DNA from 2 places in the Streptomyces sp. NPDC059785 genome. Region 1 is predicted to be linked to the other one. Evidence: riboswitches for the same ligand, from Rfam matches in the RefSeq annotation. Region 1 holds a riboswitch; the other holds the start of a gene.
What was found. A riboswitch is a leader RNA that binds a small molecule or an ion and turns the genes downstream of it on or off. The one in region 1 is predicted to bind glycine.
Positions count from the first base shown of each region.

Region 2: linked by a shared signal. The riboswitch ahead of gcvP (aminomethyl-transferring glycine dehydrogenase) and the one ahead of gcvT (glycine cleavage system aminomethyltransferase GcvT) in region 1 are both predicted to bind glycine.

Region 1 covers NZ_JBHWHV010000035.1:57,652-63,287, forward strand. Annotated here, with positions in the region: gene ACFV6E_RS25235 (enhanced serine sensitivity protein SseB) at 1-663, opposite strand, end outside; gene ACFV6E_RS25240 (AAA family ATPase) at 783-1,457, opposite strand; glycine riboswitch at 1,648-1,747, shown strand; gene gcvT (glycine cleavage system aminomethyltransferase GcvT) at 1,912-3,042, shown strand; gene gcvH (glycine cleavage system protein GcvH) at 3,144-3,521, shown strand; gene glyA (serine hydroxymethyltransferase) at 3,535-4,797, shown strand; gene ACFV6E_RS25260 (L-serine ammonia-lyase) at 5,005-5,636, shown strand, end outside.
Region 2 covers NZ_JBHWHV010000001.1:9,087-14,722, reverse strand. Annotated here, with positions in the region: gene gcvP (aminomethyl-transferring glycine dehydrogenase) at 1-2,698, opposite strand, end outside; glycine riboswitch at 2,878-3,004, opposite strand; gene ACFV6E_RS00060 (PRC-barrel domain-containing protein) at 3,152-3,541, shown strand; gene ACFV6E_RS00055 (DNA polymerase IV) at 3,942-5,387, opposite strand; gene ACFV6E_RS00050 (MerR family transcriptional regulator) at 5,434-5,636, opposite strand, start outside.

The DNA.
Region 1 (5,636 bases):
GCCGAGGGCGCGGCCCAGCGCGTCCAGCGGGAGCGTACGGGCGGGGCCCTCCCAGTCGGAGAGCTCCACGCCGACGAACATCACCGGCTCGTCGCCCTCGATGCTCGCCAGGCAGCGGCGGGCGGTGAGCACGACGCCGGTCCCGGCGAACTCCTCGGAGGCGGCGGTCAGGAAGTCCACCGGATCCTCCTGCCAGTCCGGCTCGAAGAGCCGCACCCGGCCGCCGCTCGCGGGCCCGTCGAGCGGGGTCCGCCCGGTGCGGCACAGCTCGGCGACGGCGGGCGGCGGCAGCGGTACGCCGACCACGCCGTCGGGGTTGACGGCGATGCCGACCTGCGGGGGCAGTCCGCGCGCGAACTCGACGGCGGGGGCGACGGTGCAGCCCATGTGGCCGCCGACGACGTGGCGGAACTGCTCCTCCGAGCTGAAGACGGGGACGTAGGGCCGCCCCTCTATCTCCATGGTGGGCAGGTCGAGCGGGCCGCTGTGCGGGCCGCCGCCGTTCGGCAGGGGTATCCACAGGAAGCTGCGGCCGAGGACCTCGACGATCCGGCCGCCGGCCGAGGGCACTCCGAGGGACGCGGAGAGCACCTCCTCCAGTTCGTTGCCGGGCCATCCGCCGTGCGAATGGGAGTGCGGGTGCGCCTGTGCCGGGATGTCCATCTGTCTACCGCCTGCTGTGAACCGCTGTTCCGGCTGGAAACCCTAACGGGTGAGGCGCCACCGGGGCCCTTCACCGGCCACCCGGCACCGGCGCCCGGCCGGGGTCCGTGCACGCGATCTCAGCCGCCGAAGTCGATCCGGCGCAGCACGTCGGCCGCGTCCCGGTCGATCAGGACCGCCGAGCCGCAGCCCGCCGGCAGGGTGCCCCGCTCCACCGCGCGCAGCAGCCGGCCGGCCGCGCGGCGGTGGCGCAGGAAGGCGTAGCGCGTGACGCCGCGGCCGCGCTCGCGCTGGCCGTCGAGGGCGGTGCCGGGTGCGACGTCGAGGAGGAGCAGGTGCAGGGTGCCGCCGCGGCGCCGGGCCTCGCGGGCGAGCCAGCGGCGCACCCAGCTCTGGGTGCCGCAGTCGTGCACGACGACTCCGGTGCCCGAGCGCAGGGCGCGGCGCAGCCCGGCGTAGTGCGCGACCCGGACGAGGGGGCGGTAGACCCCGTACGGCAGGAAGCCCGGGAGCCGGGTGTCCCAGCGGTCGCGGGTGTCCTGGGAGTCGACGCGCGGGCCGCGTACGGCCCGGCGCATCAGGGTCGACTTGCCGCTGCCCGGCAGACCGGTGACCACGACGAGGTCGGCGGCGCCGAAGGAGAGGCCGTGCGGGCTGCGGCCGCCGCGCTCGCGCAGATCGCGGACGACGGCCCGGGGCAGCGCTGCGCACGCCTCCCGGGCCGGGACACCGGGCTGCTCGGGCAGTGCGAGGCCCGGGCCCGTCGCGTACGCCGTGGTCCTGTTCACCGTGATCGTCCTCCCCTTGGGTCCGGAGTCCCATCCCCGTCGAGTGTAAAGAGAAGGTAATGCGCGGGTCTCCTGTTTCCGTCCGTGTCCTGCCACAGGCCCGTTACAGGACACTGTGCGGGCCACACAGGGACCGCCCCTCACGTGTTTCACGGATGCGTGCGATGATGTGCCCGCCAACTGCATACCGGCCGCTTGAATCCGCGCGGGAGAGTCCCCGGGGCACCGTCCTCAGGGCGCCGAAGGAGCAAGTCCCTCCCTTGAATCTCTCAGGCCCCACATACCGCGCGGGCGAGGCACATCTGAAAAGCGGGCCGCCGACCGGCGGCTCCACCCAAGGTGCAAGTCATGATCACGGAAGTGCCGGTCAGCCGGTGCCCGGGAGTCACGACGAACCTCTCAGGTTCCGATGACAGATGGGGAGGAACGACCTCGCCGTCACGCCTTGGGAGCCCCACCGATGAGCAGTAACGCCCCCCGTCACACCGCCCTGGACGCGCTGCACCGCTCGCTCGGCGCGACGATGACCGACTTCGCCGGCTGGGACATGCCGCTGCGCTACGGCTCCGAGCGCGACGAGCACCTCGCGGTGCGCTCCCGGGCCGGCCTCTTCGACCTCTCCCACATGGGCGAGATCACCGTCACCGGGCCCGACGCGGCCAGGCTCCTCGACTTCGCCCTGGTCGGCAACATCTCCTCGGTCGGCGCGGGCCGGGCCCGCTACACGATGATCTGCCGCGAGGACGGCGGCATCCTGGACGACCTGATCGTCTACCGGCTCGGTGACGCCGGGGCCGCCCCGCACTACATGGTCGTCGCCAACGCCTCCAACGCCCAGGTGGTCCTGGACGCGCTGACCGAGCGCGCCGCGGGCTTCGACGCCGAGGTGCGCGACGACCGCGACGCCTACGCCCTGCTCGCCGTCCAGGGTCCCGAGTCCCCGGGCATCCTCGCCTCACTCACGGACGCCGACCTCGACGGCCTGAAGTACTACGCGGGCCTGCCCGGCACCGTCGCCGGTGTGCCCGCGCTGATCGCCCGCACCGGCTACACGGGCGAGGACGGCTTCGAGCTGTTCGCCGCTCCCGCCGACGCGGAGCGGCTGTGGCAGGCGCTGACCGAGGCGGGCGCGCAGGCCGGGCTCGTCCCCTGCGGCCTGTCCTGCCGCGACACGCTGCGCCTGGAGGCGGGCATGCCGCTGTACGGGCACGAGCTGACGACGTCGCTCACCCCCTTCGACGCCGGTCTCGGCCGGGTCGTGAAGTTCGACAAGGACGGCGACTTCGTGGGGCGCGCGGCGCTCGCCGAGGCCGCCGCCAAGGCGCAGGAGAACCCGCCGCGGGTGCTGGTCGGCCTCGTCGCCGAGGGCCGCCGGGTCCCGCGCGCGGGCTACCAGGTGGTCGCGGGCGGGACCGTGATCGGCGAGGTCACCTCCGGCGCGCCGTCCCCGACGCTGGGCCGGCCGGTCGCGATGGCGTACGTCGACGCCGCGCACGCCGCCCCCGGCACGCAGGGCGTCGGCGTGGACATCCGGGGCACCCACGAGCCGTACGAGGTCGTGGCGCTGCCGTTCTACAAGCGCCGGAAGTAGTCCGGAAGCGGTCCGTGAGCAGTACGGCCGCCTCTTCGCAGTGGGCCGGTACACACCGGCACGTTCCCCAGCAGTCCCCCGCGTACAGGAGAATTCAAGCCATGAGCAACCCCCAGAAGCTGCGTTACAGCAAGGAGCACGAGTGGCTGTCGGGCGCCGAGGACGGCGTGTCGACGGTCGGCATCACGGAGCACGCGGCCAACGCGCTCGGCGATGTCGTGTTCGTCCAGCTCCCGGAGGTCGGTGCCACGGTGACCGCGGGCGAGACCTGCGGCGAGCTGGAGTCGACCAAGTCGGTCAGCGACCTGTACTCGCCGGTCACCGGTGAGGTCACGGAGACCAACCAGGACGTGGTGGACGACCCGTCGCTGGTGAATTCCGCCCCCTTCGAGGGCGGCTGGCTGTTCAGGGTCCGCGTCTCGGACGAGCCGGCGGATCTGCTCTCCGCGGACGAGTACACCGAGTTCTCCGGCAGCTAAGGACCGACCCCCGATGTCACTTCTCAACACGCCCCTGCACGAGCTGGACCCGGACGTCGCCGCCGCCGTCGACGCCGAGCTGCACCGCCAGCAGTCCACCCTGGAGATGATCGCCTCCGAGAACTTCGCGCCGGTCGCGGTCATGGAGGCCCAGGGCTCGGTCCTGACCAACAAGTACGCCGAGGGCTACCCGGGCCGCCGCTACTACGGCGGCTGCGAGCACGTCGACGTGGTCGAGCGACTCGCCATCGACCGGGTCAAGGCGCTCTTCGGCGCCGAGCACGCCAACGTGCAGCCGCACTCGGGCGCGCAGGCCAACGCCGCCGCGATGTTCGCGCTGCTCAAGCCGGGCGACACGATCATGGGCCTGAACCTCGCGCACGGCGGGCACCTGACCCACGGCATGAAGATCAACTTCTCTGGCAAGCTCTACAACGTGGTCGCGTACCACGTCGACGAGGAGACCGGGCAGGTCGACATGGCCGAGGTCGAGCGCCTGGCCAAGGAGTCGAAGCCCAAGCTGATCGTGGCCGGCTGGTCCGCGTACCCGCGGCAGCTCGACTTCGCCGCCTTCCGCCGGATCGCGGACGAGGTCGGCGCGTACCTGATGGTCGACATGGCGCACTTCGCCGGTCTGGTCGCCGCGGGCCTGCACCCCAACCCGGTGCCGCACGCCCACGTCGTCACCACGACCACCCACAAGACGCTGGGCGGTCCGCGCGGTGGCGTGATCCTGTCCACCGCCGAGCTGGCGAAGAAGATCAACTCCGCGGTCTTCCCCGGTCAGCAGGGCGGTCCGCTGGAGCACGTGGTCGCCGCCAAGGCCGTCGCCTTCAAGGTCGCCGCCTCCGACGACTTCAAGGAGCGCCAGCGGCGCACCCTGGACGGGGCGCGCATCCTGGCCGAGCGGCTGGTCCGCGACGATGTCAAGGCCGTCGGCGTCGACGTCCTGTCCGGCGGCACGGACGTGCACCTGGTCCTGGTCGACCTGCGCGACAGCGAGCTGGACGGACAGCAGGCCGAGGACCGCCTCCACGAGGTCGGCATCACGGTCAACCGCAACGCGATCCCGAACGACCCGCGCCCGCCGATGGTCACCTCCGGGCTCCGTATCGGCACGCCCGCCCTGGCCACCCGCGGCTTCGGGGCCGAGGACTTCGCCGAGGTCGCCGACATCATCGCCGAGGCACTGAAGCCGTCGTACGACGCGGAGAGCCTCAAGGCCCGGGTGTCCGCACTCGCGGACAGGCACCCGCTGTACCCCGGCCTGAAGTGATGCACGGCATTTTCGCGGGCCGGAAGAGTTTTCGTACGCTTTGAGACGTACGAAACCCTCCATACGGACGTACGGGGCATCGCGCACATGCCCGAGCCGGCGCGGTGCCCCGTTCCTTGCGTCCGCCCGCCCCAGGCACCACCCCCCGCACCCCCGCACCATCCGTCGGCCGACAACGGCGTCTGCCGAAACGTTTAGGAGTCCACCGTGGCCATCTCGGTCTTCGACCTGTTCTCGATCGGCATAGGCCCCTCCAGCTCCCACACCGTGGGCCCGATGCGCGCGGCCCGCATGTTCGCCCGGCGGCTGCGAGGCGAAGGGCTCCTTCAGCCCACGGCCGCGGTCCGCGCCGAGCTGTACGGCTCGCTGGGCGCGACCGGCCACGGCCACGGCACCCCCAAGGCGGTGCTGCTCGGCCTGGAGGGCGCCTCGCCGCGCACGGTGGAGGTGGAGACGGCGGACGACCGGGTGGAGGCGATCCGCGCCGGCGGCCGGCTGCGGCTGCTCGGCGAGCACGAGATCGCCTTCTCCTTCGACGACGACCTGGTGCTGCACCGCCGCAAGGCGCTGCCCTACCACGCGAACGGCATGACCCTGTGGGCGTACGGCGCCGACGGCACCGAGCTGCTGTCCAAGACGTACTACTCGGTCGGCGGCGGCTTCGTGGTCGACGAGGACGCGGTGGGCGCCGACCGCATCAAACTGGACGACACGGTGCTGAAGTACCCCTTCCGCACCGGTGACGAGCTGCTGCGGCTGACCCGGGAGACGGGCCTGTCGATCTCCGCGCTGATGCTGGAGAACGAGCGCGCCTGGCGCACCGAGGAGGAGATCCGCGA
Region 2 (5,636 bases), on a different contig from region 1:
CGCGCAGCGGATTGTCGTCCGCGGGCCACTGGCCGGCGCCGACCTTCTCGATCTCCGCGCGGATGGCGATCATCGCCTCGCAGAACCGGTCGAGTTCGCTCAGGTCCTCGGACTCGGTCGGCTCGATCATCAGCGTGCCGGCCACCGGGAACGACATCGTCGGCGCGTGGAAGCCGTAGTCGATCAGCCGCTTGGCCACGTCGTCGACGCTGACCCCAGTCGCCTTGGTGAGCGGGCGCAGGTCGATGATGCACTCGTGCGCGACGAGCCCGCCGGGCCCGGTGTACAGCACCGGGAAGTGCGGCTCGAGGCGCTTGGCGATGTAGTTCGCCGACAGCACCGCCACCTGCGTGGCCCGCTTCAGCCCCTCGCCGCCCATCATCCGCACGTACGACCACGAGATCGGCAGGATGCCCGCGGAGCCCCACGGCGCGGCCGAGATCGGACCGACGCCCGTCTTCGGACCGGCGGCGGGCTGCAACGGGTGGTTCGGCAGGTACGGCGCCAGGTGCGCGCGCACGCCGACCGGGCCGACGCCGGGACCGCCGCCGCCGTGCGGGATGCAGAACGTTTTGTGCAGGTTCAGATGCGAGACGTCGCCGCCGAAGTGGCCCGGCTTGGCGAGCCCCACGAGCGCGTTGAGGTTGGCGCCGTCGACGTACACCTGGCCGCCCGCCTCGTGCACCTGCGCGCAGATGCCGGCGACGTGCTCCTCGAAGACGCCGTGCGTCGAGGGGTACGTGATCATCAGCACGGCGAGTTCGTCGCGGTGCTGCTCGATCTTCGCCCGCAGGTCCTCGACGTCGATCTCGCCGTCCCCGGCGGTCTTCACGACGACGACCTTCATCCCGGCCATCACGGCGCTCGCCGCGTTGGTGCCGTGCGCGGAGGACGGGATGAGGCAGACCGTGCGCTGCTCGTCGCCGTTGGCGCGGTGGTAGCCGCGGACGGCGAGCAGTCCGGCCAGCTCGCCCTGCGAACCGGCGTTGGGCTGCAACGACACCTTGTCGTACCCGGTGACCTCGGCGAGCCGCTCCTCCAGCTCACGGATGAGCGTCAGGTAGCCCTGCGCCTGTCCGGCGGGCGCGAAGGGGTGCAGCGCGCCGAACTCGGGCCAGGTGACCGGCTCCATCTCCGTGGTCGCGTTGAGCTTCATCGTGCAGGAGCCCAGCGGGATCATGCCGCGGTCGAGCGCGTAGTCACGGTCGGACAGCCGGCGCAGGTAGCGCAGCATCGCCGTCTCCGAACGGTGCTGGTGGAAGACCGGGTGCGTCAGGTAGTCGTCGGTGCGCAGCAGCGACTCGGGCAGCGTGTCGGCGGCCGACGCGTCCAGCGCCTCGATGTCGCCCCCGACGCCGAACGCGGTCCAGACGGCGGCGAGCTGCCGGCGCGTCGTGGTCTCGTCGCAGGCGATCGACACGTGGTCGGCGTCGACGAGGTGCAGGTTGACCGCTCCTTCGCGCGCGGCGGCGACGACCGCGGCGGCCCGTCCGGGCACCCGCACGGTCAGCGTGTCGAAGTAGGCGCCGTGCACGACCTCGGCCCCGCCCACCGTCAGCCCCTCCGCGAGGATCGTGGCGTACCGGTGCGTGCGCCGCGCGATCGTCCGCAGCCCCTCGGGCCCGTGGTAGACGGCGTACATGCCGGCCATCACGGCGAGCAGCACCTGCGCCGTACAGATGTTGCTGGTGGCCTTCTCGCGGCGGATGTGCTGCTCACGGGTTTGCAGGGCGAGCCGGTACGCCTTGTGTCCGTCCGCGTCGACGGAGACGCCCACGAGCCGGCCCGGCAGGCTGCGCGCGAACTTCTCGCGCACCGCCATGTATCCGGCGTGCGGCCCGCCGAAGCCCATCGGCACACCGAAGCGCTGCGTCGTACCGACCGCGATGTCGGCGCCGAGGTCACCGGGCGAGGTCAGCAGGGTCAGCGCGAGCAGGTCGGCGGCGACGGTGACCATCGCGCCCAGCTCGTGCGCCTGCTCGATGACGGGCTTCAGATCGCGTACGGCACCGGAGGCGCCCGGGTACTGGAGCAGTACGCCGTTGATCTCGCGCTCGGCGATCTCGGCCGGGATGCCCTCGCTCAGGTCGGCGACGACGACCTCGACACCGGTCGGTTCGGCGCGGGTGCGGATGACGGCGACGGTCTGCGGCAGCGCGTCGGCGTCGATCAGGAACAGGCCCTTCTTGTTCCGGCCCATCCGCCGCGACAGGGACATGGCCTCGGCGGCGGCGGTGCCCTCGTCCAGCAGCGAGGCGCCGGAGGTCGGCAGCCCGGTCAGCTCGGCGACCATGGTCTGGAAGTTGAGCAGCGCCTCGAGCCGGCCCTGCGAGATCTCCGGCTGGTACGGCGTGTACGCGGTGTACCAGGCCGGGTTCTCCATGACGTTGCGCATGATGACGGGCGGGGTGAACGTCCCGTAGTAGCCCAGGCCGATCATGGAGTCGAGAACCTGGTTGCGATCGGCCAGGGAACGCAGCTCGGCGAGGACCTCGGCCTCGGTGCGCGCGCCGGGCAGTTCCAGGGCCTCGGTGTTCTTGATGACGTCCGGGACCGCGGCGGCCGTCAGCTCGTCCAGTGATCCGTATCCGACCAGGGCGAGCATCTTCGCGCGCGCCTCGTGGTCGGGGCCGATGTGGCGCTGTTCGAACGGTATGCCCTGCTCGAGCCGGGAGAGCGGAATACGGTGGGCGGTCATTGCGGGAGGCCTCCTGGTCTGACGCGACCTGCGAGGGGCACCACGGCGCGGGTACCCCGACGGCCTCCCCCTCTGTCATCTCGACCTGAGAGCTTCACCGGACCCACCCGAGGGTGCTCCGGCTTTCACCGTCGGTGAGAGCGGAGACCGTCGACCCCCGCCCTGCTTTCCAGAGTGACCTCGTCCGTGCGGTACGTGTGCCTGAGAGATTCCGGGGAGGATTTGCTCCTTCGGCGCCTCCGACGACGTCGACTTCCGCTTCGACTTCGACTTTCAGACTTCGGAGGACTCTCCCGCACGGGGTCAGCAGCCATTTGCCAGCCTACCAGCGCACACAACGTACGGGCTTTCGAGTGGCCGCCTCCCCGAAAGTGCTCTTTCGTAGTGCTTACGGCTTACGGACGAGTTGCGACCGTAGTGCCCATGGTTGAGCCGCGACCAGGAGGAGGGCCCGTGCAGACCGACATCGATCCGCGCAACCTGATCGGCCGCAAGGCGTTCGACCGCGAAGGCACCAGGCTCGGCACCGTCGACGAGGTGTATCTCGACGACGCGACCGGGGTGCCGGAGTGGGCGGCGATACGTACGGGCCTGTTCAGCCGGGACGCCTTCGTCCCGCTGGAGCCCAGCGAAGTGATCGAGGGCGCCCTCCGGGTCCCCTTCGACCGCGCCCTCATCAGGGACGCCCCCGACTTCGGCGTCGGCCGCCACCTCTCCCCCGAGCAGGAACTCCAGCTCTACCACCACTACGGCCTCGACCTGGCATCCCCGCCCTCCCCCACACCCGCCCACCACGACTTCGGTCACGTCGCAACCCCGGAGGCCCCCCGGGACATCCCCTGACTCCTCCCCACGTCCCCCTCCATCACTTCCGTGCGGATCGCATCACTTCCGTGCGGATCGCACCGACCCCGGACTCGTCCGCCCGCTCCTCTCCCCGTCCCGCTCTTCCCGTCCGCCGCCTCACGCGAGCCGCCCCTGCCACTGCACTCCCGCAGCTCCCGCAGGCCCCCTCCGCCACGTCGCAGGCCACCTCCGTGACCTCCGTACGGATCTCATCCACCCTGGGCCCCGTCGGCCTGCCCCGCTCGCCGCTTCCGGCTCCCGGCCTTCACACGGGCCTCTTTGGCCGGTTACGCCCACACACCCCCTCCGTCACCTCCGCGCGGATCGCACCCGCCCCGGCCCCCGTCCGCCTGCTCTTCTCCCCCGTCCGCCACCTCGACGCGAGCCGCCCTCCCGGTCACGCCCGCACGTCCCCCTCCGCCGCCTCCGTCTCCCCTTCAGCCCCCGCCACCAGCGGCAGCGGATCCACCGGTGTCAGTTCCGGGTCGTCGGTCCGGAACGTGCGGACCCGGCCCGGGGCCGAGTACGGCGTCTCGAAGCGCACCGTCACCCGGCCGAGGCCGCTGCCCTGCACCCACCCGTGCCCGTGCTCGGCGTGGCATACATCGTGACCCGCGGGCCAGCGCCGCTCGGCGGGCGGCACCGGCGCCACCGACGGCACGGCGGGCTCCCGCGGCGTGACCGAACCCTCCGCCACCTCCGCCGCTTCCGAGGTCTCCCCCGCGTCACCGGCCTCCCCGGTCTCCCGCCCCGGCGGCTCCCCCGCGGCGGCCAGCGCCTGTGCGAACAGGTCCTCCTGCGTGTAGTCGGCGAGCCCCGTGACCCCCACGCCCAGCAGCCGCACCCCGCCGGTCGTGTCCACCGGCTCAAGCAGCCGCGCGGCGGCCTCCCGTACCACCGCGGGATCGTCCGTGGGCCCCCGCAACGTCTCCGACCTGGTCAGCGTCGAGAAGTCGTAGCGCCGGACCTTGAGCACCACGGTCCGACCCGACCGCCCGGCGGCCCGCAGCCGCTGCACGCACCGGTCCGCGAGCCGCTGCACCTCCGTGCCCACCCGCACCCGGTCGTGGATGTCCACGTCGTAGGTGTCCTCGACGGAGACCGACTTGGTCTCCCGCTCGGCCACCACGGGCCGCTCGTCGTGCGCCAGCGCCATGGCGTACAGCGCGTGCCCGTGCGCCTTTCCCAGCAGCCGCACGAGCTCGTCCTCGCCCGCCTCGGCGATCTCCGCGACCGTGGTGATCCCGGCCCGGCGCAGATGGTCCCCCGTCGCGGGTCCCACGCCCGGCAGCGTCCGTACCGGCATGGGCCCGAGCAGCGCCCGCTCGGTGCCCGGCTCGATCAGGACGAGACCGTCGGGCTTCGCCTCCTCGGAGGCGATCTTGGCGAGCATCTTCGACGCGGCGAGCCCCACCGATCCGGTCAGCCCCGTGACGGCCCGGATGTCGGCGCGCAGCTTGACCCCCACCAGCCGCGCCGATCTCTCGTCCCAGGCCACCCCGCCGGCCTCGAGATCGACGAACGCCTCGTCCAGGCTCAACGGCTCCACCAGCGGCGACAGCGCCCGCAGCAGCCCCATCACCTGCTCACTGATCTCCTTGTAGAGCCCGAAGCGCGGCACCAGATACGCGGCGTTGGGGGCGAGCCGGCGGGCCTGCGCCATGGGCATCGCCGAATGCACCCCGAACACGCGCGCCTCGTACGACGCGGTGGCGACCACACCGCGCGGTCCGAGCCCGCCCACGACGACGGCCTTGCCGCGCAGGCTCGGCTTGGCCGCCTGCTCCGCCGAGGCGTAGAAGGCATCCATGTCGAGATGCAGGATCGTGGGCGCGGTTCTCACATCTCCGATGCTGCCCTACGCCACTGACAATGCCGTGCCCCGCGTCTCAGACCGCTCTGTTGCGCCGCCGGGCCAGCTCGTCCGCGGGGTTGTGCCGCACCAGCGTCTCGCCGGTGTCGACGCGCTCGCCGTGCAGTTGCGACAGGGCGCCTTCCACGTCGCGCCAGACCACGCCCACGGCGATGCCGAAGATTCCCTGGCCCCCCTGGAGCAGTTCGTGCACCTCGTCGGGCGACGTGCACTCGTAGA